DNA from 4 places in the Pseudobacillus sp. FSL P4-0506 genome. Region 4 is predicted to be linked to each of the others. Evidence: riboswitches for the same ligand, from Rfam matches in the RefSeq annotation. Region 4 holds a riboswitch; each other region holds the start of a gene.
What was found. Region 4 has a riboswitch for S-adenosylmethionine ahead of MKZ02_RS21605 (bifunctional homocysteine S-methyltransferase/methylenetetrahydrofolate reductase). Riboswitches for the same ligand answer to the same signal wherever they lie in the genome.
Positions count from the first base shown of each region.

Region 1: it holds a riboswitch for S-adenosylmethionine, as region 4 does, so the genes downstream of both, metK (methionine adenosyltransferase) here and MKZ02_RS21605 (bifunctional homocysteine S-methyltransferase/methylenetetrahydrofolate reductase) in region 4, are expected to answer to the same signal.
Region 2: it holds a riboswitch for S-adenosylmethionine, as region 4 does, so the genes downstream of both, MKZ02_RS16595 (O-acetylhomoserine aminocarboxypropyltransferase/cysteine synthase family protein) here and MKZ02_RS21605 (bifunctional homocysteine S-methyltransferase/methylenetetrahydrofolate reductase) in region 4, are expected to answer to the same signal.
Region 3: it holds a riboswitch for S-adenosylmethionine, as region 4 does, so the genes downstream of both, MKZ02_RS06880 (methionine ABC transporter ATP-binding protein) here and MKZ02_RS21605 (bifunctional homocysteine S-methyltransferase/methylenetetrahydrofolate reductase) in region 4, are expected to answer to the same signal.

Region 1 is NZ_JBBOOI010000001.1:1,532,452-1,540,260, forward strand. It holds gene pckA (phosphoenolpyruvate carboxykinase (ATP)) at 1-1,425, opposite strand, end outside; SAM riboswitch class I at 1,660-1,819, shown strand; gene metK (methionine adenosyltransferase) at 1,964-3,163, shown strand; gene MKZ02_RS07570 (gamma carbonic anhydrase) at 3,190-3,717, opposite strand; gene MKZ02_RS07575 (alpha/beta hydrolase) at 3,852-4,661, shown strand; gene MKZ02_RS07580 (tetraprenyl-beta-curcumene synthase family protein) at 4,671-5,765, shown strand; gene MKZ02_RS07585 (LLM class flavin-dependent oxidoreductase) at 5,800-6,801, shown strand; gene MKZ02_RS07590 (class I SAM-dependent methyltransferase) at 6,880-7,452, opposite strand; gene MKZ02_RS07595 (tetratricopeptide repeat protein) at 7,592-7,809, shown strand, end outside.
Region 2 is NZ_JBBOOI010000001.1:3,347,998-3,355,806, forward strand. It holds gene MKZ02_RS16580 (TIGR00282 family metallophosphoesterase) at 1-179, opposite strand, end outside; gene rny (ribonuclease Y) at 242-1,801, opposite strand; gene recA (recombinase RecA) at 2,041-3,087, opposite strand; gene MKZ02_RS16595 (O-acetylhomoserine aminocarboxypropyltransferase/cysteine synthase family protein) at 3,387-4,685, opposite strand; SAM riboswitch class I at 4,786-4,896, opposite strand; gene MKZ02_RS16600 (competence/damage-inducible protein A) at 4,985-6,229, opposite strand; gene pgsA (CDP-diacylglycerol--glycerol-3-phosphate 3-phosphatidyltransferase) at 6,522-7,100, opposite strand; gene MKZ02_RS16610 (helix-turn-helix domain-containing protein) at 7,166-7,809, opposite strand, start outside.
Region 3 is NZ_JBBOOI010000001.1:1,418,758-1,426,566, forward strand. It holds gene MKZ02_RS06855 (arsenate reductase family protein) at 1-199, shown strand, start outside; gene gcvH (glycine cleavage system protein GcvH) at 284-667, shown strand; gene MKZ02_RS06865 (toprim domain-containing protein) at 779-1,129, shown strand; gene MKZ02_RS06870 (thioredoxin family protein) at 1,131-1,433, shown strand; gene MKZ02_RS06875 (hypothetical protein) at 1,588-1,929, shown strand; SAM riboswitch class I at 2,013-2,127, shown strand; gene MKZ02_RS06880 (methionine ABC transporter ATP-binding protein) at 2,213-3,238, shown strand; gene MKZ02_RS06885 (methionine ABC transporter permease) at 3,231-3,899, shown strand; gene MKZ02_RS06890 (MetQ/NlpA family ABC transporter substrate-binding protein) at 3,920-4,765, shown strand; gene MKZ02_RS06895 (carboxymuconolactone decarboxylase family protein) at 4,926-5,288, shown strand; gene MKZ02_RS06900 (hypothetical protein) at 5,544-5,705, shown strand; gene sufC (Fe-S cluster assembly ATPase SufC) at 6,132-6,911, shown strand; gene sufD (Fe-S cluster assembly protein SufD) at 7,154-7,809, shown strand, end outside.
Region 4 is NZ_JBBOOI010000001.1:4,286,227-4,294,035, forward strand. It holds gene MKZ02_RS21580 (acyl-CoA thioesterase) at 1-355, shown strand, start outside; gene mreBH (rod-share determining protein MreBH) at 620-1,627, shown strand; gene MKZ02_RS21590 (IS1182 family transposase) at 1,956-3,314, shown strand; gene MKZ02_RS21595 (nitric oxide synthase oxygenase) at 3,458-4,540, opposite strand; gene MKZ02_RS21600 (DMT family transporter) at 4,619-5,521, opposite strand; SAM riboswitch class I at 5,668-5,779, shown strand; gene MKZ02_RS21605 (bifunctional homocysteine S-methyltransferase/methylenetetrahydrofolate reductase) at 5,867-7,732, shown strand; gene metH (methionine synthase) at 7,710-7,809, shown strand, end outside.

The DNA of each region.
Region 1 (7,809 bases), 2.8 Mb from region 4:
TACATGAAGAGGAATTTGCAAGCCGAATGTTTTTGTCGTATACGTTTCTACGTTATTTAATTCGCCTTCGAGAGCTGCTTGGACCATAGCACGTGTATACGCAAGCTTTACGCGGGAACCAACGCCATACTCGCCACCAGTCCAGCCAGTGTTTACAAGGAACACTTGAACGTTGTGCTCATCAATTTTCTCACCAAGCATTTCCGCATAGCGTGTAGCTTCAAGCGGAAGGAATGGTGAACCGAAGCAAGTAGAGAATGTTGCTTGCGGAGAAGTGACACCGCGCTCTGTACCGGCAAGTTTAGATGTATAGCCGCTTAAGAAGTGGTACATCGCTTGCTCTTTAGTTAGCTTGCTGATTGGAGGCAGTACGCCGAATGCATCAGCTGTTAAGAAAATAATTGTATTTGGATGGCCAGCTACGCTTGGATCAACAATGTTATCCATTGCTTGTAGCGGATAAGCGGCACGCGTGTTTTCTGTCAGGGTGTTATCATCGTAATTTGGAATGCGAGACTGTTCATCAAGCACTACATTTTCAAGAACCGAGCCGAAACGGATGGCATCAAAGATTTGTGGTTCCTTCTCACGGGAAAGGCCGATTGTTTTTGCATAGCAGCCGCCCTCAATGTTAAATACACCATTAGAAGACCAGCCATGTTCATCATCGCCGATTAAGCGGCGGTTCGGGTCTGCACTCAAAGTTGTTTTCCCTGTACCAGAAAGACCGAAGAATAGGGCCACATCACCTTCATAGCCAACGTTGGCTGAGCAGTGCATAGACAGAATATCATTTTCAGGAAGCAAGTAGTTCATTACAGAGAAGATCGATTTTTTCATTTCTCCTGCATATTCCGTTCCACCGATCAAAACGATACGGCGCTCAAAAGAAATGATAATAAATGCTTCTGATTTTGTTCCGTCTACTGTAGGGTCTGCTTTAAAGTTCGGAGCAGATACGATTGTGAAGCCTGCTTGATGATCTTTTAATTCTTCCTCAGTTGGACGAATGAAAAGTTGATGAGCAAACAGATTATGCCATGCATATTCATTGATCACCTGAATTGGTAAACGATGGGTTGGATCTGCCCCTGCAAATCCTTTGAAAATAAACAATTCTTCTTGTTCCTTTAAATAATTGATCACTTTAGTGTATAATTGATCGAAGACTTCAGGGGAAATTGGTTCGTTAACCGGTCCCCAATCAATTTTGTCCTTTACTGAAGGCTCTTCAACGATAAATTTATCTTTAGGAGAACGGCCAGTATATTTTCCCGTTTCAGCACATACTGCTCCAGAAGCAGTTAACACGCCCTCTTTACGATTAAGTACTTTTTCTACGAGCTGCGGCACAGATGGCTGCATTGTTACGTTATCACCTTTTAAAAGTTCCAAAATTTCACTTGAAACACTTACAGTCTTCATAAATTAATAACCATCCTTTATCTGAAATTAAATAATTGTTATCGCATTATTTGTTCAAAAATAGTATAACACATTACATTTAATAGTCTATACTATTCACTTATTTTTTTGCGACTTTTTTTATTTACAGATTGTCCGATTTCCTATAAAAGAAACCGAAAAAATGAAGAGATTTTATACGAAACCAGTTGACATTGTCGAACGGATTTCGTATGATGTAACCTTGAACGGATACTCTTATCCTGAGCTGGCGGAGGGACAGGCCCGATGAAGCCCGGCAACCTGCTTGATTGTGATTGGTAGTTATATCGACTGCCGGCACTTATACAATATAAGTTTGTACTCAAGACAAAGGTGCTAACCTGCAGCAAGGGCAAACCTTGAACGATAAGAGTGAAAGGCCTATGTTGATAAGACCAACCTTTCCTCTCTTTATTTCAGGAGGGGTTTTTTTATTTTAAAAGGGTAAACTTAGGGGAAATGAGTACCGTACCATTATCGATCGGCAGTAAGTTGATCATTTTAAGGAGGAAGTTTCATGACTAAAAATCGTCGTCTCTTTACTTCAGAGTCAGTCACTGAAGGGCATCCGGACAAAATTTGCGATCAGATTTCCGATGCTATCCTAGATGAAATCTTATCAAAAGATCCAAATGCGCGTGTCGCAGCGGAAACATCTGTTACAACTGGACTCGTACTCGTAGCAGGGGAGATTACAACCTCTTCGTACGTGGATATTAATAAAATTGTTCGGGAGACAGTTAAGGAAATTGGCTACACTCGTGCAAAATACGGTTTTGATGCCGATACATGCGGTGTGTTGACATCCATTGATGAGCAGTCACCTGATATTGCAGCGGGTGTGAACGTGGCTCTTGAAGCACGTGAAGGCCAAATGAGCGATGAAGAAATTGAAGCGATTGGTGCGGGTGACCAAGGCTTAATGTTCGGTTTTGCTTGTAATGAAACAGCAGAATTAATGCCGCTCCCGATTTCATTGGCTCATAAATTATCCCGTCAATTAACGAGAGTTAGAAAAGAAGAAACGTTATCGTATTTACGTCCAGATGGTAAAACTCAGGTAACAGTTGAATATGATGAAAACGACAAGCCAGTAAGAATCGATACAATTGTTATTTCGACACAGCATCATCCGGAAGTTGCGCTTGAACAAATTCAAAGCGACTTGCGCGAGCATGTCATTGACCCGATGGTCCCTGCAGAATTAATCGATGAACATACAAAGTTCTTTATCAATCCAACAGGCCGTTTTGTTATCGGCGGACCTCAAGGAGATGCGGGCTTAACAGGCCGGAAAATTATCGTGGATACATACGGTGGTTATGCACGCCATGGAGGCGGAGCATTCTCCGGTAAAGATCCAACAAAGGTAGACCGTTCAGCAGCTTATGCAGCTCGTTACGTAGCAAAAAATATTGTTGCGGCCGGCCTTGCTGATAAATGTGAAGTCCAGCTCGCCTATGCGATTGGTGTAGCTCAGCCTGTTTCAATTGCTGTCGATACGTTCGGCACAGGAACGGTTTCTGAAGATGTGCTTGTTGAACTTGTTCGCAATAATTTTGATCTGCGTCCAGCGGGCATTATTAATATGCTTGGACTGCGTCGTCCAATTTATAAACAAACAGCCGCTTATGGACATTTTGGTCGTACAGATGTGGATCTTCCTTGGGAAAGAACAGACAAAGCTGAAATCTTAAAAGATCAGGCATCAAATTAATAAGCAGCAAAAAGCCTGGAGACTCTTTAACGGTCTTCAGGCTTTTTTTGTATGCTTTTATAGTACTGTCCTTTTTCTACGTACTCTCTGACAATGCGCTCCATATCTTTTCTGTCTTCCTCATTCACTGGGCGAATCACTTTTGCCGGCCGGCCAAATGCCACGGAGTGAGGAGGAATGACTTTTCCCTGGGGAACAAGACTACCGGCCCCGATAAATGCTCCTTCACCAATTTCTGCATTATCAAGAATGATGGAACCCATACCGATTAAAGCTTTTTTTCTAATTTTACAGCTGTGCAAAATAACTTGATGGCCGACTGTGACTTCATCTTCAATAACAAGCGGGTTGTTCGGGCTTTGATGCAATACAGAATTATCCTGAATGCTCACTTTTTTGCCGATTACAGTCGGGGCTACATCCCCGCGAATAGAAGTATTAAACCAAATATTTGTTTCTTCGCCAATAGTTACATCTCCCGTAATTGTTACATAATCGGCGATATAAGCAGAATCAGCAACAATAGGAGTTTTATTGTTATAAGGATAGATCATTTTTTCTCTCCTCCTTTTATGTTTCCTGCAACAGAAAGCAGGATGGACTTGCTTATTATTTTATCTAAAACGATTTGATTTGTATAATAGAAGACAAACGTATAGGATTACAAAAAGCCGGAGGAAGATGCTTGATGTGGAAATGGGAAACAGAACAACAGCCGAAAGGTGTCATCGTTATGATTCATGGGGCGATGGAGCATCATGGCCGTTATGGTTGGCTGATTGAAATGTGGCGCAGAAACGGCTTTCATGTAGTGATGGGCGACCTGCCCGGCCAAGGCATGACATCGAGAGCTAAAAGAGGACATATTTCATCATTTAATGAGTATATAGAGGAAGTAAAAGACTGGGTGCAGGCAGCGTATCAATTTGATTTGCCTTTATTTATATTAGGACATAGCATGGGAGGGCTAATTGCTATTCGTCTGCTGCAGGAGATGGAAGTGGAGACAGCAGGCGTGATTTTGTCATCGCCTTGTCTCGGTATGAATCATACGCCACCTAAAGTAATGGATATTCTATCGCACGGTTTGAATTCACTCTCGCCCTCAGTGAAGTTTTCTTCCGGACTGACAGTTGAAATGGCGACAAGAAATGAAGAGGTAAGACAAGCAGATAAAGAAGATTTGCTTTATGTAAATAAAGTGTCAGTTCGCTGGTACCGCGAACTGCTTCAAGCCATCAAGACGGCTGATTTAAAGACAGGGGCAGTGCCTGATGTTCCGCTTCTTGTCATGCAGGCGGGGGATGACTTGATTGTCGATAAAAAAAGCGTCAGAAAATGGTTTCACCGGCTCGATTTGTCAGAGATGCATTATAAAGAGTGGCCGGGACTCTATCATGAAATATTTAACGAGCCAGAGAGAGAGGAAGTTTTCCATTATGCGAAAGGGTTCGTGGAAAATCGGTTGCGTTTACTAGGATATGTGATTGAGGAGTGAGGTGACACAATGCCTGTACCAGTAACGCCGCTTCATCTAATGCACAATATTTATAAAAAAGTGTTTCCTGTCGTGCATGAACAGCTGCAATATTGGAAAGAGAAAGCAGGGATGATTCCAAATAAAGAACTGCGCCGCCAGGCTCTCTCCAGCATTGAACATAAGACGTTTCATTGCGAAGGAGGAGCTGTGCTGGCATTATTGTCGAGAGACCGGCTCGTTCAGGCTGTCCGCTTTATTGTTACCTACCAGACCATCAGTGATTATCTCGACAATCTTTGTGACCGCAGTACGTCCCTTGATCCAGCTGATTTTGCTGCGCTTCATGAATCGATGGAAGATTCTCTGACGCCGGGCGTCCCGCTTCGTGATTACTACCGTGGCCGGATGGATCAAAACGATGGCGGTTACTTATCTGAGTTAGTGACCACATGTCAGTCTGTGCTCGCTGGAATGAAGGGGTATGAGGTGATTGCCCCTCACCTTAAAGAGCTATGCCGTTATTATTGTGATTTACAAATACATAAGCATGTTAAAAAAGAAGAACGAGAGCACCGCCTGATTAAATGGTTCGAAGAGTACCAAGATGAGTGGCCGCAAATGGAATGGTACGAATTCTCTGCTTGTACCGGTTCGACGCTTGCTATTTTTTGTTTAGTATCATACGGCTTAAATGAGCCATTAAGCCATGCGCAGGCACAGCAAATAAAAAACAGTTATTTTCCCTATATACAGGGGCTTCACATTCTGCTTGATTATCTGATTGATCAGAAGGAAGACCGGGAAGGTGGAGATTTAAATTTCTGTTTTTATTATCAGGATGAAAAACAATTGTTTGAGCGGCTCGTTTATTTTATGGAGAAGGCGGACGAGCAGATAGAAGGGATAAAAGATTCTCGCTTTCATAAACTGATCAATCGTGGACTGCTAGGTGTGTATTTATCGGATAGCAAAGTTTATGAACAAACAGGCATTTACAAGCTCTCCAAAAAAGTCATTCGCAGAGGCGGAGCAGTTTCCCGCTTTTTCTATTTTAATGGCCGAATGTACAGATACGTGCAGCAAGTATTCCCGCGATTGTTCCATAAAACAACATTTCGTTGAAGAAAGATGGACAGAAATAAAAGGAGATGGCGCAGTGAGTTTACAATTAAGCATATTGGATCAATCGCCAATTTCAGAAGGGATGGGAGCAGAGGAAGCCCTAGCGCAAACCGTTCAGCTTGCTCGTCATGCTGAAGCGCTAGGATATGAACGTTTCTGGGTTTCAGAACATCATGACGCTTCAAGTCTTGCTGGATCTTCGCCAGAGGTATTGATGGCTTATTTGGCAGCTAAGACTAAGGCCATTCGCATTGGTTCCGGAGGAGTCATGCTTCCCCACTACAGCCCCTACAAGATAGCGGAGAATTTCCGAGTGCTCGAAGGGTTGGCTCCTGGCCGAATTGATGCGGGGATAGGTCGGGCACCGGGTGGCATGCCAATGTCTTCTTTGGCGCTTAATAGAGGCGAATATCGCCAAGTGGACCGTTTTCCTGAGCAGATTGATGAATTACTAGCCTATCTTGCGGGAGATGAAGAGAATATACCTTACCCAGGACTGAAAGCCACACCGCTCATTCAAACAAGGCCGGATGTCTGGCTGCTTGGCTCCAGTCCGGCAAGCGCCCTCCTTGCGGCAAAAAAAGGATTGCCATACACATTTGCCCAATTTATCAACGGAGAGGATGGGCAAGAGAGTCTGGCTGCTTATCTGAACTCCTTTCAGCCGTCGCCCTGGCTTTCAAAGCCAAAGAGCATGGTGGCTGTGTTCACTATTTGTGCTGAAACGGATGAAAAGGCAGAGTGGCTGGCTTCCAGCCTGGATCTATCCTTGTTGATGACGGCCCAAGGCATGAAGTCGAACGGCACACCGAGCCCTGAAAAAGCAGCACCCTACCGTTACAGTGAATATGAACGTAAATTTATCTGCGAAAACAGGAAGCGAATGGTGATTGGGAGTCCTGAACGTGTGCGTGAACAATATAAGCAGATTAGTGAGGAATATCAAACGGAGAATATCATGGCTGTGTCCATTATGTATCATTTCGAGGACAAATTAAAATCAATGGAGCTGCTGGCAAAAGCAGCTGAATTATAAAAAAGCAGGCTATAGCCTGCTTTTTTGATGGTCAGACAAAGGATTCAAATGGTTGTTAGATAATCAGAGCGCAGAAAATTACCTTTTTTCAATGGCTATAATAAACGGCGGATGATTTGCCTGATTGATAAATTCGTAACGGAGGACGTGAGCTTTTTGTTGATCGATGTTTTCTACGAAGCTAAGCAGCTTCTCTTTTTCCACTGCTCCCTCTTCATGACCATGATAAATAACGAGCACAATAATGCCTCCGGAAATAAGCATGGAGAAAATTTGCTCTACAGCGGCAATGGTAGTGTCTGGCTTTGTAACGATAGATTTGTCTCCTTTTGGCAAATAGCCAAGGTTAAATACGGCTCCCTTTAACTGGCTTTGCCATTCAGCAGGAATAAGTGCCGCTGCCTGTTCATGGCCGCAACCAAATAGAGTGACCCGCTCACTTAGCTGGTGTTCTTCGAGACGGACAGTTGTATTAGTCAGTGCCTGCTCCTGAATATCAAAACCAAATACATGCCCCTCTTCGCCAACAAGCTTGGCTAAAAATACCGTATCATGGCCATTGCCAACGGTTGCATCAATCGCTGCGCTGCCTTTAGTTATAGCTTTCTCTAAAAGTATGCGTGCGAACGGAAGAATTCCATCTACATTCATTGCATATCCCTCTTTCACAGCTTAAATAATTAAGATAGTCTCTGATGATTATACATAAAATAAACGGTTGCTGATATAATGCATATAATTACTAGAATAATAGTGGTGGAAAAATAAAAAAAAGAAAGGGCGTTGCCTTTTGAACACAGTAGTCACAAAGCCGCCTTACGTCAAAACTGTTTCGGACTTGATAGAGACAATTCAGCAGCTCTGGGCACTTAAATCATATAATGCTTTGCAGGAGTGGCTTGCACAAGTGGAAACTGAAGATGAATATTACCGTTTGATCCGGCTGGCCGATGCCGGAGCAATGTATCGATACAGCAATTTTTTAGCAACGGCTGCCAACAAGCGCTT
Region 2 (7,809 bases), 940 kb from region 4:
GCCCCGTCTACTAAAAACTGGCGGTAAATTTTTTCGGTAATCCCCCGTCCTGAAGCAGCATTTTCTCCATTAACGATTGTCAGCTCTGGCCGATACTTATTTTTAAGTCTTGGTAAATACTGATTAATCATGTCGCGCCCTGGAGACCCGACAACATCGCCTACAAATAATATCCTCATATAAATTCCTTTCCTTACCTTTATTTCCCCATAGGGAAAGCGGTGTGATCACTCACACCGCTTTATTTCGCATATTCCACAGCACGCGTTTCTCTTATGACTGTTACTTTAATATGACCTGGATAATCAAGCTCTCCCTCAATTCGTTTCCGAATATCACGTGCCAGTCGGTGCGCTTGCAAATCATCCACCTGTTCAGGCTTAACGATAATCCGCACTTCGCGTCCAGCTTGGATAGCAAAAGATTTCTCTACGCCCTCATAAGATTCGGCAATTTCCTCGAGTTTCTCCAGGCGGCGAATATAGTTTTCCAGCGTTTCACTGCGGGCACCCGGTCTGGCAGCGGACAGTGCATCGGCTGCAGCCACGAGTACAGCAATAATAGAAGTTGGCTCAGTGTCTCCGTGGTGAGAAGCAATACTATTAATAACAACTGGATGCTCTTTATATTTTGTCGCGAGTTCCACACCAATTTCTACATGGCTTCCTTCCACTTCATGATCGACAGCTTTACCGATGTCATGAAGCAAGCCGGCACGGCGGGCAAGTGTTTCATCTTCCCCAAGCTCTGCTGCCAACAAGCCAGTAAGGAAAGCAACTTCCATGGAATGCTTCAGCACATTCTGGCCGTAGCTTGTACGATATTTCAATCGACCAAGAATTTTAATCAAATCCGGATGTAATCCATGAACACCTACTTCGAAAGTTGTCTGCTCACCGACCTCCCGGATATGCTCATCTACTTCTCTGCGCGCTTTATCTACCATTTCTTCGATACGCGCTGGATGGATACGTCCATCCTGTACGAGTTTTTCAAGAGCAATCTTGGCAGTTTCCCGACGAATTGGATCAAATCCAGAGAGAATTACTGCTTCCGGTGTATCATCAATAATCAAATCAATACCTGTCAGCGTTTCCAGTGTACGGATGTTTCGTCCTTCCCGTCCAATGATACGACCTTTCATTTCATCATTTGGCAAAGTAACAACTGATACAGTTGTTTCTGCCACATGATCGGCCGCACAGCGCTGAATGGCAAGAGAAAGGATTGACTTCGCTTTCTTGTCTGCTTCTTCTTTCGCTCGGTTTTCTTGCTCTTTTGTCATTACAGCAATATCGTGCGCAAGCTCTTGCTCCGTTCGATCCAAGATAATCGAGCGGGCTTCGTCCCGAGTAAGACTGGCGATTCGTTCTAGTTCCGCCTGCTGCTTTTTGATCATCTCTTCCACTTTGCTGTCCATCTCTTCAATATGTTGTTGTCTCTCAGCAAGAATCTCCTCTTTTTTCTCGAGCTGTAATTCGCGTTTATCCAGCGATTCATCTTTTCGGTCGAGGTTCTCTTCCTTCTGTAACAAACGATTCTCTTGTTTTTGCAATTCGTTTCTTCGTTCACGAAGTTCTAACTCCGTGTCTGTACGAAGCTTGTGAATTTCATCCTTTGCTTCAAGCAGGGCTTCTTTCTTTAGCGATTCTGCCTCACGCTTTGCGTCGTCAATAATTTGCTCTGCAGCACTTTTAGCTCCTGCAATCTTTGATTCTGCAATGGACTTTCGAACAAAATAGCCAACAACTACACCGACGATTAGGCCAAGCAAAATGAAGATGATTGTAATGGGTTCCATCCTTTCACCTCCTCTTGCTATGAACTTTTGCCATGCTTTTAACATGTCGGCTGATACATTGTGTTATCATTTCAATATACAGCTTCTCATTTCCATTTTTAAGAGAAAAAAATGTAAAATATACATCTCAATTTTATAGTTGTGAAAATTTCTTGTCAAGAGTTTCATCACGGTAACAGTCTTCTTCGAGACTAATAAAAAACAAGAGGAGCGATGTCTCCTGACACCGCTCCTGTTTATTATTCGTCAAGCAAACTGAATTCTTCTGTCTCTTCTGCTTCCTCTACTTCTACAAAGTCAGCATCAAGACCATAATGCTGGCGGATCTTCATCATAATCTCCTGACGAACAGCCGGATTTTCCTTTAAGAACTGCTTTGCATTCTCACGCCCTTGACCAAGGCGTTCCTCATTATATGAATACCAAGCACCGCTCTTTTGAACAATATCTACCTCTGATCCCATATCGATGATTTCACCTTCTCTGGAGATTCCTTCTCCATACATGATATCGACTTCTGCTACACGGAACGGAGGAGCCACTTTATTTTTCACTACTTTAATCTTTGTTTTGTTTCCTACAATTTCATTTCCTTGTTTCAGTGCTTCAGCACGGCGAACTTCCAGGCGGACGGAGCTATAAAACTTGAGCGCACGGCCTCCAGGCGTTGTTTCCGGGTTACCGAACATAATCCCGACTTTCTCACGAATTTGGTTAATGAAGATTGCAATTGTTTTAGATTTATTAATAGCACCAGACAGCTTGCGAAGCGCCTGTGACATTAAACGTGCCTGCAGGCCGACATGGGAGTCGCCCATTTCTCCTTCAATTTCAGCCTTTGGAACAAGGGCTGCAACCGAGTCAACAATCAGGATATCGATAGCACCGCTTCGTACGAGAGCTTCGGCAATTTCAAGTGCTTGCTCGCCTGTATCCGGCTGAGAAAGCAACAACTCATCAATGTTGACTCCTAATTTCTGAGCGTATACAGGATCAAGCGCATGCTCTGCATCAATGAAAGCAGCTTGACCGCCGGCAGCTTGTACTTCAGCAATAGCGTGAAGAGCCACGGTAGTTTTACCAGAGCTTTCCGGCCCATAGATCTCAACGACCCGACCGCGTGGATAACCCCCTACACCAAGGGCTGCGTCAAGAGCAAGCGAGCCGCTTGGACTAGTGGAAATTTTCCGGTCTGTTTGTTCTCCTAATTTCATGATAGACCCTTTACCAAATTGTTTTTCAATTTGCTTTAAGGCCATATCCAATGCTGCTTGACGATCGTTCACTAAAATTCCTCCTTAAAATTAACAATCTATTAAGTAAATGCACAGTGACATGTTGTTTCATAATCTATACTAACTATACCTTTTTATTGAGACAATTTCAAGTAAAAAGCGAACATTTATTCGGTTTTTTTATTTTTCCTCCTGAGAAGAAGAATGGATAAGAAACTAGAAAAGTAGTAGAAGAAATAGCGGAAAAAAAGAAGAAAAAAAAAGTAACTCCTGCTTTTTTATTTTATCATAAAAAAGCAGGAGAGGATAATTTTAAGCCTGTCATATTCTTTATTTAATAAGGAAAAGCGTTAAGCTTCTACAGCTACGCCAGTCGCTTTTTCAATCGCCTGATTCAAGTCAGCAATCAGGTCCTCAGTTGACTCCAGTCCGATGGATAAACGGATCATTTCTTCTTTCGTACCCGATTTTGCTAAGTCTTCACTGCTTAATTGCTGATGTGTGGTAGAAGCCGGGTGAATAATGAGTGACTTGCCATCCCCCACATTGGCAACATGTGACCACAGTTTAATGTTATCAATCACTTTTTTACCTGCTTCGCGGCCGCCTTTAATGCCAAATACAACAATAGAACCAAACGTATTAGCCAAGTATTTCTTCGCTAATTCATGAGATGGATGATCCTCCAAGCTTGGATGAGATACCCAATCTACTGCCGGATGATTTTTCAAATAATCGACGATAGCAAGCGTGTTTTCATGATGGCGCTGAATACGTAAATGCAACGTTTCCAGCCCTTGAAGCAACAAGAAAGCGCTATGGGCACTCAAGGAAGGGCCAAAATCCCGTAACAACTGTACGCGTAATTTGATAGCAAAGGCTGGGCCTTCCAGGTCCGCAAATCTTAAACCATTATAAGATTCATCCGGCTCCGTAAAGCCAGGAAACTTTTCACTGTTCCAATTGAATGTTCCTCCATCTACTACTATACCACCGATGACTGTTCCATGGCCGCTGATCCATTTCGTAGCGGAATGAACGACAATGTCGGCCCCTCGAACAAGCGGATTAGCTCCGTAAGGAGAAGCAAACGTATTATCTACAATGAGCGGAATACCATTTTCATGAGCAATATCTGCCACCTTTTCCACATCAAGCACATTCAAGGAAGGATTTCCGATAATTTCTCCAAACAGAGCTTTTGTTTTTGGAGTGATCGCTTTGCGGAAATTTTCCGGATCAGTAGAATCAACAAACTTTACATTAATCCCGTATTTAGGAAGCGTATTGGCAAAAAGGTTATAGGTGCCTCCGTATAAATTAGCTGCCGCTATAATTTCATCGCCCGCGTGAGCCAGATTAAGAATTGAAAAGGAAATGGCAGCCATTCCTGATGAGAGCGCCACTGCTGCTGCTCCCTTTTCCAATGCAGCCACACGCTTTTCAAACACATCTACTGTCGGGTTGGTAATACGCGTATAAATATTTCCTGGCTTTTGCAAAGCAAATAGGGCGTTAGCATGATCTGTATCTTCAAATACATAAGAAGTCGTTTCATAAATCGGAACGGCACGGGCGCCAGTAACCGGATCCGGCACTTGTCCTCCATGAAGTAAAATTGTTTCTTTGTTCCACTGTTCGTTTGTCATCATTAATCCCTCCCAATTATTAAATAAAGCGCTAGTAACCTGAAGAATAACTAAAAAGCCCTCTTCTGTTGTAAGAAGAGGGCTTTATTATAGGATCCTCCTCTTATCTCTCAGGCACATACGCCTGCAGGAATTAGCACCGTTTCAGACAATTTGTCTGAAGGTTGCCGGGCTTCATCGGGCCTAATCCCTCCACCGCTCTCAATAAGAGTACTTCTATTTAATTGCGTAACTCATAATCTCTTGGTTTTTATTATATAGCATAGCGATCAGAATAGTCAATAATATTCCGAATGTTTTCACTTATCTCCAGCAAGCTCAGCCAACAAATAATGACACCCATACTTAACTGAGCGCTTTCTAATTCCTTCGCGGCTGCCTACTAATTGGAGTTTAAATACTTTTGTTTCCCTGTGCTTTGAAGCAAGACCAATCCATACAGTACCAGGCGAGTGTCCTTCCGATTTATCCGGTCCCGCCACTCCGGTAAAGCTAATACCGAAGTCAGCATTCAAAAGACTGCGGACATTTTCCGCTAATTCAATAGCACACTGTTCACTAATGGCACCATAACTTTCAAGCGTTTCTGGCTTCACTTGCACGAGTTTTTCCTTTGCTTCATTGGAGTAGCAAACAATCCCGCCATTAAAGAAAATGCTCGCTCCGGGAATAGCTGTCATTTCACTTTGAAACAATCCCCCTGTTAAGCTTTCAGCTGCTGCTAACGTATGAGATGTTTCCTTTAAGCGCTCCGCTAGCTCACGGGCAATGGACGTATCATTATAGCCATAAAAGTATTCCCCGACCCGGCGAAGAATTTCCTCCTCTGCTTCTTGTATCATCTGTAAGGCGGTTTCTTCCGATTCGTGTTTAGCAGTGATTCGCAGTGTTACCTCTCCATCACCAGCAAGCGGGGCAATCGTCGGATTTTGTTGTGCGAGTAACAAATCCTCTACTTCTGTTTCTAAAGCAGATTCTCCAATACCAAAAAACCTTAATACGCGTGACTCTATTTTTTCAACTTTTTCAAGCACATCTAATAGCGCCGGCTTTCCATAGCGGACAAACATCGGCTGCATTTCCCGGGGTGGCCCAGGCAAAAGCATATAGAAATGATTCTTTCCTTTTACCATCATCCCTGGCGCCATGCCATGATCATTCGCTAAAACGAGACAGCCCTCCATGACCAGGGCCTGTTTTTTATTGTTTGGTGTCATCGGGCGCTTCGTTTTTACAAAGTAGTTTTCAATACTTTTTAAGGCCTCTTCGTTATAAACAAGCGGACGACCAATATGAGCGGCAATTGCTTCCTTTGTTAAATCATCCTTCGTAGGACCAAGCCCACCTGTAAAGATTAGCAAGTCCGCTCTTTTTTCCGCTTCCTTTATTGCATCGAGCACACGGCTACTATTGTCCCCAACAACCGTATGATAGTACACATTCACCCCAATTTCCGCTAATTGCTGAGAGAGAAACTGGGCGTTTGTATTTGTAATTTGCCCTAACAGCAACTCGGAACCAACTGCAATAATTTCTGCATTCATTTTTGTCATCCCTTCTCTTATTCAGGCCCTGTTAAAGATGAATATTGTTTTTTCGATAGTTGATTGTAGCAGAAGAAAGTGTCTTTAGCGGAGAAAGTGAGTCCTGGTAAGATGGCGCACAGACCGCCAGCGGAAAGCGTCCGCCTGCAGTATAAATCAACAAGCAAGTAATGGAACAGGGGCCTTTATTAAAAATAAGGCTGCTCCATAAGCAGCCTTATTTTATATAGTATCGTGGTAAATTTTAAATACTATAAACACAACGGGGCTTACTTTGGAGCAACCTTTTCTTTTACTTTGAATGTTTAAACACGCCACGGTTAAGATAGAAGTAATCCCAGCCGGACCAAACGGTAAAGAATGCCGCTATCCAAAGGGCGATATCTGCAAATGGAATTCCTAATCCTTCAAATGGCGCATTATGAAGCAATAAAGCCGCAATGGCAATAATCTGCGCCCACGTCTTAATTTTCCCAAGCATATTAGCCGCAACCACTTCGCCTTCTCCAGCTAAGATTAACCGTAAGCCCGTTACCGCAAACTCCCTGCTGATAATAAGAATGACAATCCAGGAAGCAGCTAAATTAAAATCAACAAGCACGATTAAGGCTGCTGATACAAGTAACTTATCAGCGAGCGGATCTAAAAATTTCCCCAAGTTTGTGACCTGGTTTAATTTTCTCGCATAATAGCCATCAACCCAGTCAGTCGTTGAGGCTAAAATAAATAGCATGGCTCCCCAAAAGTGGGCAGCCGGCATGGTGGTACCAAATACTGTAAGGTCCCCCCAATTAAACTCAACTAACATGATCACCAAAAAGAGCGGGATCATTAAAATCCTTGAAACAGTAATTTTATTCGGTAAATTCACAGTCGACCCTCCAACTATTCTATCGACAGACAACTTACAAAGAAGCTATCCAAAAAACTGCCAAATTATTGTCCGGCAGGTTTCGCCTGAATAATAATGTCTTGTCTTACCTGTTTGGCAGCCGGAAGCTGATACGCCAGCGTTTCGCCGTTTACTTTAATTTCCGTATCCGGTGCAAAGCCAACGACAATTTTCGCTTCTGTCTGTCCTGTTAAATTAAATGTTTGCGACTGTCCTTTTGCCAACATATTATTATAATAGCTTTTTCCGCTTCCATCAGTTACTCCTATCCATGTCTCCCCTTTAGATAGAATAGTTACCTCGAATTTCTCTGCATTTTGAAGAACGTATGTGGCTTTTCTGCCGCTCGCCCCTGCTGCAGTTAAGGTTTGTGCAGGCTTAGCAGGCTCTTCGACTTTCTCTTCTTTTTTAGGCTCTTTGTTCGTTTCTTTTTTTGGCTCCTTGGCTTCTTTCTTATCATCCGTCTGGTCTTTCGGCTGTTCAACAACGGTTTCTTCCTTCACCGCTTTGTCATTAGAATCACTCTTAGGGATAAGAAACCAAACTAGAAAAAGTGCTCCGACAACAAAAGCCGTCACTAAAATCCTCGGTAAATACTCAAGAAGCTTGGACGGTTCAGCTGGCGCCGTCGTCCGTACTTTCTCTACTTTTGTCGCTCTTTGAGGAATTTCATCTTCATAGGAAGAAG
Region 3 (7,809 bases), 2.9 Mb from region 4:
ATTGAAAAAGTTTTTTAATACGAGCGGCAAAAAGTATCGCGAGCTTGGATTAAAGGACAAAGTAAGCACCGCTTCCGACGAGGAATTACTGGAATTGCTCGCTTCCGATGGCATGCTTATTAAGCGCCCTCTTACTACTGATGGTGACAAAGTGACTGTTGGGTTTAAAGAGGAAGAATTTGAAAAACAATGGTTGTAAAGTGTGCGTAAAGCTTATTTTTCTTGCTTTATGCCTTTATAATAAGTAAAGTTTTAATTGAAATCAGGTAATGGAGGGATTTATATGAGCACACCGAAAGAATTACGTTATTCAGAAGAGCATGAATGGGTAAAAACAGAAGGGGATACCGTCCGTATCGGCATTACGCATTTTGCGCAATCAGAACTTGGCGACATCGTGTTCGTTGAGCTTCCATCTGTAGGAGATGAAATCACAGCTGACGAACCATTTGGTAGTGTTGAATCTGTAAAAACAGTTTCCGAGCTATATGCTCCTGTCAGCGGAAAAGTTGTTGAAGTAAATGAAGAGCTTGATGATAATCCTGAATTCGTTAATGAATCACCATATGAAAAAGCATGGATGATCGTTGTCGAATTATCTGATACTGCGCAGCTGGATAACTTAATGACAGCTGAACAGTATGATGAAATGACACAAGAAGATTAATGAAATGAGAAAAGGACACTTCCGGTTTAGGGAGTGTTCTTTTGCAATTTCTTACTAAATAAAGGACAATTAAACTGTGAGGCAAGATATTCAGACGGTGGAGGGATATTCATGCGTACAGAAAAAACAATCGTTGTAGAAGGGGCTTCGGATCGGAAGAAAGTACAAGAAATTGTAAATGAGCCGGTGGACATCATTTGTACGAATGGAACAATCGGGCTGAGCCGGCTGGATGAGTTAATTGAAAGCTTGGAAGGACAAGATGTATATATCCTTGTTGATGCAGACCGCGCCGGGGAAAAGCTGCGTCAGCAATTTATCCGTGAATTTCCCGAAGCTCACCATTTATACATTGACCGTGTCTATAAAGAAGTCGCTACTGCTCCTTACCGCCATCTGGCTTCTGTATTATTAAGTGCCAACATTGATGTACATGGGGAGTTTTTACAAAAGGATGGATGAAATGCAAAAGGAACAAAATATAAACGAATTAATCAGGACGAATCACTTAGTAGCCATCTATGCGTATACACCGCTGTGCGGAACGTGCCAATTAGCTGGAAAGATGGTCGACGTTGTCGAGAAGGTAGACAACGGCTTTATATGGGCCCGCATGGATGTGAATTATCATGAGAGCTTTGCGATTCATCATGCGATTGAAAGTGTCCCATGTCTGCTTATATTTAAAGAAGGGGAATTAAAGGAAAAGATTTATGCCTTTCAGTCGGTTCCTCATATATATGAGAAGTTAAGTCAATATATATGATTGCTGCTTCCTACAGGGAGGCAGTTTTTTATATAGGCATGTTTGACGAAATATGCGAATGAGTGCGCACTTTGTCGAGTAATTAATAAAGGAGATTTCCTCCTCTGCTTGGAAGTTATTAAGTAAAGCTAAAGCGAACAGAGGGGGAAATAAAATGAAAGAGAAATTGTTAGCTGTACAGGCAGCTTGCCATGGTAGAACGCATATCTGGCCATTGCTCCCGCTCGAACCTGTACACGTGCTGCTGGTAGGAGAAAGTGAGAGCTGGCTGCTCGTGATCAGCCATCAGGGAATGCAGCTTTCAAATAGCAGCACGGATCATTGGCATTTACGGTTGAGGGGTGGGCTTGAACCGCTCTTAGAGGGGCAGGGTCAGCTGCGCTTGTATGAAGCGATGGGGGCAGTCGAGGTGTCAGGATTTTACCGGGTTAAGCTTTGGTTTGAATCGTTCCTTTGGTTATGCCGCCCTTATTATGAAAAGTTTGATACAGCATAAAAACATTTTTTTAAAGAATAATTGACAATTTTCGTAGAATAATGATAAAATCAAATCCATTAAGAACAACATATTGCATACAGCTCTTATCAAGAGAGGTGGAGGGATGTGCCCGATGAAGCCCGGCAACCGTCAACAGCGAGCGCTTGTTGAAAAGGTGCCAATTCACACAAAGCGTTTTGCTTTGGGAGATGAGAGAAAGGAATCTACTAAAGAACACCTTTCTGCTCATTTTGCAGAAAGGTTTTTTATTTTTTCGGGTGGAATGGAGGAAAACCGCCGCATGATTTCAATAAAAAATGTAAAAAAAGTCTTTTCCACAAAAAATGGAAAAGTGACAGCAGTAGATAATATTGACTTAACGATAGATAAAGGCGAGATTTTTGGTGTAATTGGTTACAGTGGAGCTGGGAAAAGCACACTTATCCGGATGCTGAACGGTCTTGAAAATCCGTCTTCGGGCTCTGTTGTTGTTGCGGACCGGGAGATATCAAAAATCCGGGGAAGCGAGCTGCGTCAGGCGCGCCAGGAGATCGGCATGATTTTCCAGCACTTTAATCTTCTTTGGTCAAGAACGGTGCGAGATAACATTGCCTTTCCGCTAGAAATTGCGGGTGTGTCGAAAGAAGAGCGCCTTAAGAAAGTGGATGAGTTGATTAAATTAGTTGGTTTGGAAGGAAGAGAAGACGCTTATCCTTCACAATTGAGCGGCGGACAGAAGCAACGCGTCGGTATTGCCCGGGCGCTCGCAAATGACCCGAAAGTTCTGTTGTGTGACGAGGCTACCTCAGCACTTGATCCGCAAACAACGGATGCTATTTTAGATCTGCTTGTTGATATTAATAAACGTCTTGGATTAACAATTGTGCTCATCACTCATGAAATGCATGTCATTCGGAAAATTTGCCATCGGGTGGCAGTAATGGAAGCAGGCCGTGTCGTAGAACTTGGTTCGGTGCTCAACGTTTTCAAATCGCCCGAGCAGCCAATTACAAAGCGGTTCGTTCAACAAGTGACCGAGCCAGAAGAATCAAAAGAAACCATAGAGCACTTGCTTGAACAGTTTCCAAATGGCAAGGTAGTCAAGCTTACTTTTATTGGTGAAAGTGCAGAGCAGCCAATCATTACGAATTTAATCCGTCAATTTAACATAGCGGTAAATATCGTCCAAGGGAAAGTGTCGCAGACGCAAAACGGTGCGTATGGTTCACTATTCGTTCATTTAACGGGTGAACCAGAGGAAGTGGCACAAGCAGTGGCCTATCTCGACAAGCAAGAAGTCAGCTCGGAGGTGATCCATCATGCTTGAACAATGGTTCCCTAATGTTGATTGGGAAAAAATGTGGGAAGCGACAAATGAAACCCTTTATATGACGGGTATATCCGTGGTGGCTACCTTTATTTTGGGCATACTCCTTGGTCTGCTGTTATTTTTGACAGCTAAAGGAAATATATGGAGCAATAAAGTAATTTACAGCATTGTCTCTGCTTTTGTTAATATTTTTCGTTCCATTCCTTTCATTATATTGATTGTTTTATTAATTCCATTTACAAAAGCGCTTATCGGTACAATGATCGGTGAAAATGCGGCACTGCCAGCCCTTATCATCGGGGCAGCTCCTTTCTATGCGCGCATGGTTGAAATCGGCCTGCGTGAAATTGACAAAGGAGTCATTGAGGCAGCGCGAGCAATGGGAGCAAAAACGAGTACGATTATCTTTAAAGTACTGCTTCCTGAATCAATGCCAGCGCTTGTTTCTGGGATTACTGTTACAGCGATCGCTCTGGTTGGCTACACGGCCATGGCAGGTGTGATTGGAGCTGGCGGTCTGGGGAATCTTGCTTATCTGGATGGATTCCAGCGCAGCCGGAATGATGTCACTTTGGTTGCTACGATTATTATTTTAATCATTGTGTTTGTGATTCAATTGATTGGTGATCTTATTACTAATAAGTTAGATAAAAGATAAATTTTAGGAGGGGAAGAAAGATGAAAAAGTGGTTGCTTACTTTGTTAACTGCAGTAGTTGTGTTTGCGTTGGCTGCCTGTGGCGGCTCAGATGATAAGAAAGATGAGAAAGCAAAAGAAGGCGGCAAAGAAGATAAGGAAATCGTTGTTGGTGCTTCGAACGTACCACACGCGGTGATCTTAGAAGAAGCTAAGCCGTTGCTTGAGAAAAAAGGTTATGATCTGAAGGTTGAAACATTCCAAGATTATGTATTACCGAACAAGTCTTTAGAAGAGGGAGATTTGGATGCTAACTATTTCCAGCATATCCCTTATCTTGAGTCTCAAAAGAAAGAGCATGGCTATGATTTTGTAAATGCTGGCGGCATTCATATTGAACCGATCGGTGTATATTCTAAGAAATATAAAACCCTTGAGGAACTTCCAAAAGGGGCAACTATTTTAATGAGCAGCTCGGTTGCAGACCACGGACGTATTTTAACCATGCTTGAAAAAGAAGGACTCATTAAATTAAAAGACGGCGTAAAGAAAGAGGAAGCGACAGTTGAAGATATCGCGGAGAACAAAAAAGATTTGAAGTTTGATTATAATTATGAAGCCGCTCTTCTTCCACAGGCCTATAACAACGGAGAAGGCGATGCAGTTCTCATTAACTCTAACTATGCAATCGATGCTGGTTTAAATCCGTTAAAGGATTCAATCGCTATTGAAGACAAAGATTCACCATACGTAAACGTTATTGCTGTCCGCAAGGGCGATGAAGACAAAGAAAAAATCAAAGCGCTGGTAGAAGTCCTTCATTCAAAAGAAATTCAGGATTTTATTTTGAAAGAGTGGGGCGGAGCAGTCGTACCGGTTAACAAATAAAGATAAAAACACCTGCAAGGAGTCCCTTGCAGGTGTTTTTATGTTTCATCGTAAAGGCCAGTTCTCTGTTTGGCTGAAAAATCTTTTCTTATTCTTTATTTGAATAAAGCTTTTTTACTTGCTGCATATTAAAAAAGATAAAAACAGAGGAGGCTATCCTATGGACAGAGAAGTTTTAACATCAACAGAAGCAGCGTTATTAGAATATAAAGAGGGGCTTGGCACATTTACAAAAAAAATGCCTGGGCTCGCTGGTCATTTTAATGCATTTACGGCAGAGTGTTTTAAGGAGGGAGAAATCGGCCAAAAAGAAAAGCAGCTGATTGCTCTCGGCATTAGCGTCTATTCACAAGATGAATATTGCATCCTTTATCATGTGAAAGGCTGCTTGGATCAAGGGTGCAGTGAACAGGAAATTTATGAATCGCTTGGTGTGGCCGCAGCTTTTGGAGGTGGGGCGGCAATGAGCCAGGCAGTAACACTTGTACAGGAAGCGATCGATGAATTAAAAGTAAATCATTAAAACGACAGAATGGGGACTCTTTCGGAAAATTAAGAATCAAGCAGGATATGGTTTAAATTTTGAGAATGGGGTTATATAAAAGACAGGAAGCACGCAAAATCACGCGTGAGCAGGTAAGAGCAGTTCATATGCCTTTTGTGAAAAAAAGGAAAGACTGTTACGATAGTTCCTGTAAGAAAATTTCATTCTAAAAACCGAAAGGATTGATTCCCCATTAACTCGTTAAACTCACTGAATTTGCAGTACACAGACAGTATGGAAAAGGCTATGCATGGATCCCGTGGAGTTGGATATGAGGTGTACCGCCAAAATCATGAAGTGAGAATGAATGTTGAACGTCAACGTGAAGAGGAATATGTGGAGAGCCGACGAATGGTTGCTGATCACAACCGTAAATTTACGAACCATCTTTCATAATAAAATTGCATATAAGTAAACCTTCAAATTTAGCGTATGAGCCGACTTTGAAGGTTCAAAACAAAATTACCGCAAATATTGAAAACGACTGTCTTTGAAGCCATAAAACTCGCCAGGAGCGAAATTGCTATAGCAATAAAGAACGCGGAAGTTTGCCAACCATCTGAAAGCCAGCACACATGCTGGCTTTTTCTATGATTCAAAAAGAAAATCTATTGTAAATAAGATAAATAAACAAGGGAGAAACTAAGAAAAATGGCTCCCATTTCCCTTGATTTCATATGAAGGATGAACTATCATCAAATATCCGGGACAATTCAGTCAGACCGGTTGAATATAATTTTCATTTGTTATAAGATTGTAATGAGAATAAATTGAGAATGATAATAAACATCGATTTGCTTCGATGATTACGGAGGTATGGACATGACAGCTTCAACATTAACAATTAAAGATTTACACGTATCCATTGATGGAAAAGAAATCTTAAAAGGTGTAAATCTTGAAATAAAAGGTGGAGAGTTCCACGCAATTATGGGACCAAATGGAACAGGTAAATCCACTTTATCTGCAGCTATTATGGGTCATCCTAAATATGAAGTAACGAGCGGAAGCATTGAATTGGACGGAGAGGATGTTCTTGAAATGGAAGTAGACGAACGCGCGCGTGCCGGTCTCTTCCTTGCTATGCAATATCCAAGCGAGATTAGTGGAGTAACGAATGCCGATTTCCTTCGCTCTGCTATTAATAGCCGCCGTGAAGAGGGAAATGAAATTTCTTTAATGAAATTTATCCGTGAAATGGATTCAAAAATGGATCTATTGGAAATGGACCAAGACATGGCACAACGTTACCTAAATGAAGGCTTCTCAGGCGGGGAGAAAAAACGTAATGAAATTTTACAATTGATGATGATTAAACCGAAAATCGCGATCCTTGATGAGATCGACTCAGGGCTTGATATTGATGCCTTAAAAGTAGTAGCTAAAGGAATCAATGAAATGCGCAGCGAAGATTTTGGCTGCTTAATGATCACTCACTATCAGCGTCTTCTTAACTATATTACACCTGATGTAGTTCATGTTATGATGCAAGGCCGTGTCGTGAAATCAGGTGGAGCAGAGCTTGCTCAACGCCTTGAAGCGGAAGGGTACGATTGGATCAAACAAGAGCTAGGCATCGAAGACGAAACAGTAAGCCAGTAAGAACAAAAAGCAGAGCCGCCTATTCTGGGAAGACAAGCATAGGGCTTCCATTCCCAAAAAAGACGGAGCTGTACAAAGAAAAGCGGTGCTGCCTTTTTTGGGACAATACATGTAAGCCATTCTGGCTGTGTGGCATGTTTCAGCTACACAGCTAGAACAGGTTATACCTTGAGAGGCAATGCAAAATAAAGAAGCGGTTTTCTTTATCGATAAACGAAAGTTGGATAACTAGGAGGACGGACATGACTGTAGAAACAAACCTACCAGTAGATCGAGAGTATATCCGCTCTTTTTCAGCAGAAAAAGGCGAGGGACAATGGCTGGCTGATTTACGCCTGACAGCCCTTGAAAAAGCGGAGGAATTGCCGCTGCCAAAAGCAGAAAAAACGAAAATTACGAATTGGAACTTTACACAATTTCCTTCTCATACAGTAACGAGTGAGCCATTTGCTTCTCTTGAAGAGCTTCCGGAACAGGTAAAGTCGTTAATCAATCTTGAAGAGGTTAATAAAAACCTTTATATTCAACGCAACCAGACACCGGCTTTCCTCGCTATTTCCGAGGATCTGTCAGAACAGGGTGTAATTTTCACAGATATTGCCACTGCTGTTCGCGAGCATAGCGATCTTGTTCAAAAGTATTTTATGACTAGCGTAGTGAAACCGGACGAACATAGACTCACAGCTTTGCATGCAGCTTTAATGAATGGTGGAGCTTTTCTATATATACCGAAAAACGTTGAAGTTAAAGAACCAATTCAGGCTGTGTATATTCAAGATAACGAGAAAGCCGTGTTGTTCAATCACGTGCTTGTTGTAGCGGATGACAATAGCTCAGTGACTTACGTAGAGAACTATGTGTCGACGGTTACACCTGAAAATGGAGTAGTAAATATTGT
Region 4 (7,809 bases):
GGCAGTAGTCACCGCTTCGACAGACTCTGTTGATTTTCTTAAGCCAATTGGCGTGGGAGATGCAGTAACCCTCGAAGCCATGGTAACTTATACAGGCACAACTAGCATGGAAGTGTTCGTGAAAGTTTTATCAGAAAATCTAATGACAGGGGAAAAAGAAGTAGCTGCTATTTCTTTTTTAACCTTTGTAGCTCTCGATGAATCAGGACGGCCGTCCTCCATTCCTGAGGTGGTACCTGAGACGGATGAAGAAAAATGGCTGAATGAAACAGCAGCCAATCGAGCAAGCCATCGAAAGGCCCGCAAAAAATATAGCAAAGAGCTTGTGGAGTTTTTTTCGTCTGCAGGAAAATAGACGGACTATATGGAAGAAAATTGAGAAAGCCGCTCTCATTCAGCGGCTTTTTAGTTTACAAAAATTAAGATTTGTTAACAGTGAAATTTGTTTTTTTCCTTTTTATACAGCTAATAGTTATCTTTATAGCAGAAAAACATTGTAACAATCGAAGTCACATTGTAACATTCTTTTTTTCCTTATTTTGTCCCCTATACATGGAGAATTGTTCATCCTTATACTTATGGAAGAAACTTAAGAGGATTGCCATTTGGAGGAATGATCATGTTTGGACAAATTGAAATCGGAATAGATTTAGGGACAGCCAATTTGCTCGTTTACAGTAAAGATAAAGGGATTATTGTTAATGAACCGTCCGTGGTAGCTATCGACGCTGAGACGAGAAAAGTGCTTGCTATTGGCACAGAAGCTAAAAATATGATTGGGAAAACTCCGGGAAGGATTATTGCAACTCGCCCAATGAAGGATGGTGTAATTGCGGATTTTGATATTACCTCTGAAATGCTTAAAGGATTAATGAAAAAAGCTAGCAAAGTATTAGGGTTCAATATTCGTAAGCCAAGCGTCGTCGTCTGTACTCCTTCTGGTGCAACTTCTGTCGAAAAGAGAGCCATTCAGGATGCAGTAAAAAGCAGTGGGGCCAAGTCTGTTCATTTAATTGAAGAGCCTGTCGCTGCTGCTATTGGAGCAGATCTGCCCGTAGAAGAACCAATTGCCAATCTGATCGTCGATATTGGCGGCGGTACAACCGAGGTAGCTATCATTTCTTATGGAGGCGTTGTTTCCTGTAATTCCATCCGTATCGGCGGCGATAAACTCGACGAAGACATCATACAATACGTACGCAAGCAGTATAACCTCCTTATCGGTGAACGGACAGCAGAAAAAATAAAAATGGAAATTGGCTACGCTTTAGTTGATCATAAAGAACTTGTAATGGACGTACGCGGTCGTGATCTCGTTACCGGCTTGCCAAAAACAATTGAAGTAAGCTCTTATGAAATTCAAAAAGCTATTAAAGAATCTTTGCTAGCCATTTTAGAAACGATCCGCGTTACTTTAGAAAACTCTCCACCTGAGTTAAGCGGTGATATTGTAGACAGGGGCGTAGTCATTAGCGGCGGCGGCTCCTTGTTGAATGGCATGCAAGATTGGCTTAGTGAAGAAATTATCGTTCCTGTTCACTTAGCTCCAAACCCACTAGAGTCTGTTGCCATTGGTACCGGACGCTCGCTCCATGTAATGAAGAGCCTGCAGAAAGTAACGGGCTAAAATTACATATCTATGCACAAAAAAGCAGCCGTTCAAGCGGCTGCTTCAGACTGTAGACAAACTCAATGAAATTCTAGAGTTTGTCTACAGTCCTTTTTATTTTGCTTGTGAATGGGGGCTGTTGATTTCCATTCCAGGCGCTTCGCTTTCCGCGGGGCGGGCGGTGAGCCTCCTCGCCGCGAAAGCGCCTGCGGGGTCTCACCTGTCCCGCTGATCCCGCAGGAGTCTTTGCGCCATTCATTTCAATCAACAGGGGTTACAAAGTTAGAGTAGCCGTACAACCATACCTGTTTTAAAATAAATAGATCAAACACTTGAGGTGAGAAAGATGCTTTCGAAAAACAATCCAATCCAACGGAATCAAATAGAAATGATCGCTCTAGACCAGCTTGTACCAGAGAATCACCTGGTCCGTAAAATGGAGGCAGCGATGGATTTCTCTTTTATTTATGACTTGGTGGAAGGATTGTATGCGGAAGTGGGCCGCCCAAGCATTGATCCAATTATTTTAATTAAACTAACATTTATCCAATATGCCTTTGGCATTCGATCCATGCGCAAGACGATCGAGGAAGTGGAAACGAATATGGCCTACCGCTGGTTTCTCGGTTATGGATTCCATGATAAAGTGCCGCATTTCTCTACCTTCGGTAAGAACTACGAGCGTCGCTTTAAAGATACCGACCTGTTTGAACAGATCTTCTATCGTATCTTAAAAATAGCTGCCGAGAAAAAGCTCATTAGTGCGGAGCACGTTTTTGTGGATTCCACTCATGTAAAAGCTAGCGCGAATAAGCGTAAATTTGAAAAGAAAATGGTTCGCAAAGAAACACGCGCGTATCAGGAACGCCTCCAAGAAGAGATTAATCAGGACCGAGAGGATCATGGAAAAAAGCCGTTCCCGCCAGATAAGTTCGATAAAGAAGAAACAAAAGAAATCAAGGAAAGTACAACCGATCCGGACAGTGGCTACTACGTTAAAGACGAACGAACCAAACAATTTGCCTATTCCTTTCACGCGGCCGCAGACCGTAAGGGATTCGTAATTGGCACAATGGTCACACCAGGCAACACACATGACAGCCAAATCTTAGAGCCGTTAATGGAGAAAGTGATAGAAAAGGTAGGAAAACCTAAAGCTGTTGGTGCAGACGGAGCTTACAAAACACCTGCCATTGCCAGTTATTTAATGGAAAACGGCATGACACCTGCTTTGCCTTATACACGGCCGCGCACAAAAGAGGGCTTCTTCAGAAAGCATGACTATGTGTACGATGAACATTTTGACTGTTACCTTTGTCCGGCAGGGGAAGTATTGAATTACTCAACGACGAATAAGGAAGGCTATCGTGAATACAGATCACCCAAACAGGTTTGTACCTCCTGCCCTTTTTTAGCTAAATGCACGAAAAGCAGAAATCATCAAAAAGTGGTGACACGCCATATTTGGCAGAAATATATGGAAGAGGCCGACCATCTTCGCCACCACGAAGAAGTTAAAGCGATTTATGCGGAGCGAAAAGAAACGATTGAGCGTGTATTCGCAGATGCAAAAGAAAAGCATGGCATGCGTTGGACAACGTTAAGGGGACTTAAAAAATTGTCGATGCAAGCGATGCTTACTTTCGCTGCCATGAATCTCAAGAAAATGGCCAGCTGGACTTGGCGAGAACCAGAAATGGCTTAAATGATGACCTCGGAGAGGTCTATCTTTCTCTCGAATGGCTTTAAAACTACCGAAAAATCAAAAGGGGTTCGGAATAAGACTATTCCGAACCCCTTTTGTCGACAAACTGAAGCAGCCGTTCAAGCGGCTGCTTTTCATTTAATTTAGTAAGGCCGGTCCTGATAAGAATAATTAGGTGCTTGGATTGAGTTATCGTATTCTTTGTGAAAAATATGAACAGCAGCTGGAGACATCGGCGGAATTAACCAGGTCCAATCACCTGTCACTGGCCTACCTTCCCGATCTTCGTTTTGTTCAAAAGTTTTAAATTGCTGCGCGGCTGTATGATGATCTACAACACTTACCCCCGCCTGCTGGAACGAATGAAGAACAGCTGTATTCAACTCAAGTAGCGCCCGGTCTTTCCATAAAGAAGCGGCTCGATGAATATCCAATTCCAGCCGTTCCGCAATAACTGGAAGCTGATTGTAACGAAACTCATCAGCTAAGTTGCGTGCGCCAATTTCCGTTCCCATATACCAGCCGTTAAAAGGAGCTGTTTTGTATTCAATGCCTCCTATTTCCAGCTTCATATCCGAAATAATTGGAACAGCATACCACTTTAATTGCAGCTCAGCAAACCAATCATATATCGGATGAATAAGGCTTACTTCCTTTATGAGCTTCTTATCGATTTCTTGCAGCTTAGGCGGTTGCTTGCCTATTTGTACAATCCAGGGCAGGATATCAAAATTAGTTCCTTCCCCTCGCCAGCCAAACTTATGGCACATAGAGGTCAGTTCAATAGAAGCAGGATCTCCCTTTATTCCCGTCTCTGTTTTATACCCCGCATATCTAATTAACTGATGGTTCCAAATGCGAATGTCTTCCCGATGGGGTGAAGACGGACGAAAAACTGTAATAGTCGGACGAATTTTCCCTTGATTTGTCGCATATTCTACATGACGGCTGAGGGCTTCGAATATCTCTTTTTCTGTTTTAGCTTCTCGTTTATCGAACACGTGCAGCGTTTGCCAGAATAGCCGTCCGATGCAGCGATTACTATTGCGCCAGGCCATTTTCGCTCCATAGCTCAGTTCTTCATAAGTTTGAGTATAACTTTCTGTTCCCTCAATTTCTGTTTTGATCTCGTACAGCCGCGCTTTTATCTCTTCATCCGATTTGCCTAATTCCCGATAACAAACTGTGATAAATTCTTTTGCTTGCTTCCATAACTGTTTATTCATCTATTTCCCGTCCTGTAAGTAGCATTTACTCACAGTATATCATTGTTCTATTTTCGGCTTTGTGACAATTTGCGGAAATCAACTGCTGGAAAGCTGTTTCGGTCGGACTCTTCCATTCCTACGCAATTGCGGCACAGCAATCCCGATCAATATGAGCACAATGCCAGCCCCCTGTTCACCGGTTAAATGTTCACCCACAATGAACATAGCGCCAATCATCGCTGCAGGCAACTCTGCAGCACCTAAAATAGTGGCCATTCCTGAGTCAACATACGGGGTACCGAGCGCAAAGAGAACAACCGGTACAAGAACGCCCAACAGTCCGACAAGCAAACCATATTTCCACAAGCCCCCAGTCATCGTCCCATCTATTACAAAAGCTGGCGATACAAATAAACAAGCCGTTACCAGCCCACCAATAGAAATAACAAAGCTTTTTTGAATAGCCGGTACTTCTTTTCCTGTTTTTCCGCTAAAGAAAATGAACAATGCGAACGTTAAAGCGGCAAGGAAACCAGAAATAAAGCCCTTTGAATGGTCTGCCCAGTTGATTCCCTCTGAAGAAATTCCGGCGGCGAGCAGCGTTCCTGCCCATAAAAGGACAGCCGAGATGATCTTTGTGACAGATGGAAATGCCTTTAAATAAACGGATTCAATGAGAATCCCCATCCAAGTAAATTGAAAAAGCAGAACAATGGCGATTGAAGCCGATAGCTCTTGAATACTTGTTGCATAAAATACGCCTGTCAAACTTAATAAAACGCCGAGCCCAAGCAATGGTACTATTTGCTTAACCTGTAATTTTATGCGTTTGGTTATCATGAAAGGGATGATCATCAGCAAAAGTCCAAAGATATATTGTGAACCGGTCATCTGGCCAGCCGGGTATCCCGCATTCGTTGCCAGCTTGACGATTGAAGCTTGAAAACCATAACTGCATGCCCCTGCCAAAATAAATAATGAATAACGAAGCTGATTCAACCTGACTCCTCCTTTATCTCATAAAAGTATATCCCGCCTCCTTCTGTTCGACAATCCTCTGGGAATATTCAAAATTTTCTATTGACTAAATCCTCTTAAAGAGATATGATATGTTCAATTATCTTACTAATTGTATATAGGTATATTTCTTATCAAGAGAAGCTGAGGGGACTGGCCCTATGAAGCTTCAGCAACCAGCCGCTAGCGGGCCTAGGTGCTAAATCCAGCAAACTGTCTAATCAGTTTGAGAGATAAGAAGGATCAGACATTGACAATGTAAAGCCTTCTTAATTTAAGAAGGCTTTTTCTTATGATTAGAATAAAGTTACGGAAAGGAAGAACCACATGAAATTATTAGACCGGCTGCAAAACGAAGTGCTGACAGCTGATGGAGCCATGGGCACTCTCCTCTATTCCTACGGCATCGATTTTTGTTACGAGGAACTTAATATAGAAAAGCCAGAAATCATTGAAAAAATCCATCGCGAATATATAAAAGCAGGCGCGGATGTAATCCAAACGAATACATATAGCGCCAATGCTCTAAAGCTTGCAAGATATGGAATGGAGGACCGTGTACGGGAATTAAATAAAGCAGCCGTGCGGATAGCAAAAAAGGCGGCTTTCTCTGAAGAGCGCTTCGTACTCGGGACCATCGGCGGCATCCGTGGAATCCGTAAAAGCAGCGCCTCCCTTGCCGACATTGAAGCGGCCTTTCAGCAGCAGGCAGAAGCCATCTTACTGGAAGAACCTGATGGCTTCCTTTTAGAAACGTATTATGACTTTGAAGAATTAACGACCGTTTTACAACTGCTTCGTCAACTTACAGATCTGCCAATTATTTCTCAAGTATCCATGCATGAACCTGGCATTCTACAAAACGGACTCTCGTTAAATCAGGCGTTCAATCAGCTCGAATCCCTCGGGGCAAACATTGTCGGCGTTAACTGCCGCCTCGGCCCTTATCATACAATCCAAGCATTTGAAGAGGTGACACTGCCTGAAAAAGCCTTTTTATCAGCCTATCCGAATGCAAGCCTTCTCGATGTAGAAGACGGCCGTATCGTCTATGAATCAGAGGCTGATTATTTTGGCCAGGCAGCCGTTCACCTTCGCAATGAAGGGGTCCGTCTTATTGGAGGCTGCTGCGGCACCACACCCAAACATATTGAGGCGGCCAAAAAAGCATTAGCTGGCCTTGCACCAATTACAGAGAAAAAGGTAATCGCCAGAAAGCCCATTATTATTAAAGAACCGACTCCTCCAGTGTTACCGCCGCTCCATGAGCAGGTAAAAAAAGAACGGACGATTATTGTGGAGCTTGATACTCCTAAACACTTGGATACTGCTGCTTATATTAAAGGAGCCACAGCCTTGCAGCAAACTGGCATGGCGGCTATTACAATGGCTGATAACTCGCTTGCTTCTCCACGTATCAGCAACTTAGCAATGGGCTCCCTGCTCAAAATGCAGCATCACATTCGCCCGCTTGTTCATATTACGTGCCGGGATCGGAATTTAATCGGCTTGCAGTCTCATCTTATGGGCTTGCATGCTCTAGGTCTTCACGATGTGCTGGCTATTACCGGTGATCCGACGAAAGTTGGCGATTTCCCGGGTGCTACTTCTGTTTACGACGTTTCAAGCATGGAGCTTATCCAATTAATTAAGCAACTGAATGAAGGAATTTCTTTTTCTGGAAAACCATTAAAACAAAAAGCTAATTTCTCCGTTGCAGCTGCATTTAACCCAAATGTACGTGTGCTCGACCGGGCGGTGAAACGTTTAGAGAAAAAAATTGAGTGCGGAGCCGATTACTTTATTACACAGCCTATTTTTACAAAAGAAAAAATTATTGAAGTATATGAAGCAACAAAGCATTTATCGACTCCGATTTTCCTCGGTATCATGCCGTTGACAAGCTCAAGAAATGCTGAATTCCTTCATCATGAAGTGCCTGGCATTAAACTATCAGACGAAACGCTTGCTAGAATGAAGGCCTATGAGCATGATAAAGAAACAGCAGCGCTTGAGGGCGTCAAGATTGCCAAGGAATTAATCGATACAGCGGCCAAGCTGTTTAATGGTATCTATATTATTACTCCATTTATGCGTTATGAAATGTCCATTGAATTGATCCGTTACATCGAAGAGTTAGATAGAAAAATGAATGAAAGAGGGATCACTCATGTCGAAACAATATCCAATTGAAAAAGAACTGGAAAAACGTATTCTTTTTTTAGATGGCGCAATGGGTACAATGCTACAACAAGCTAATTTAACAGAGG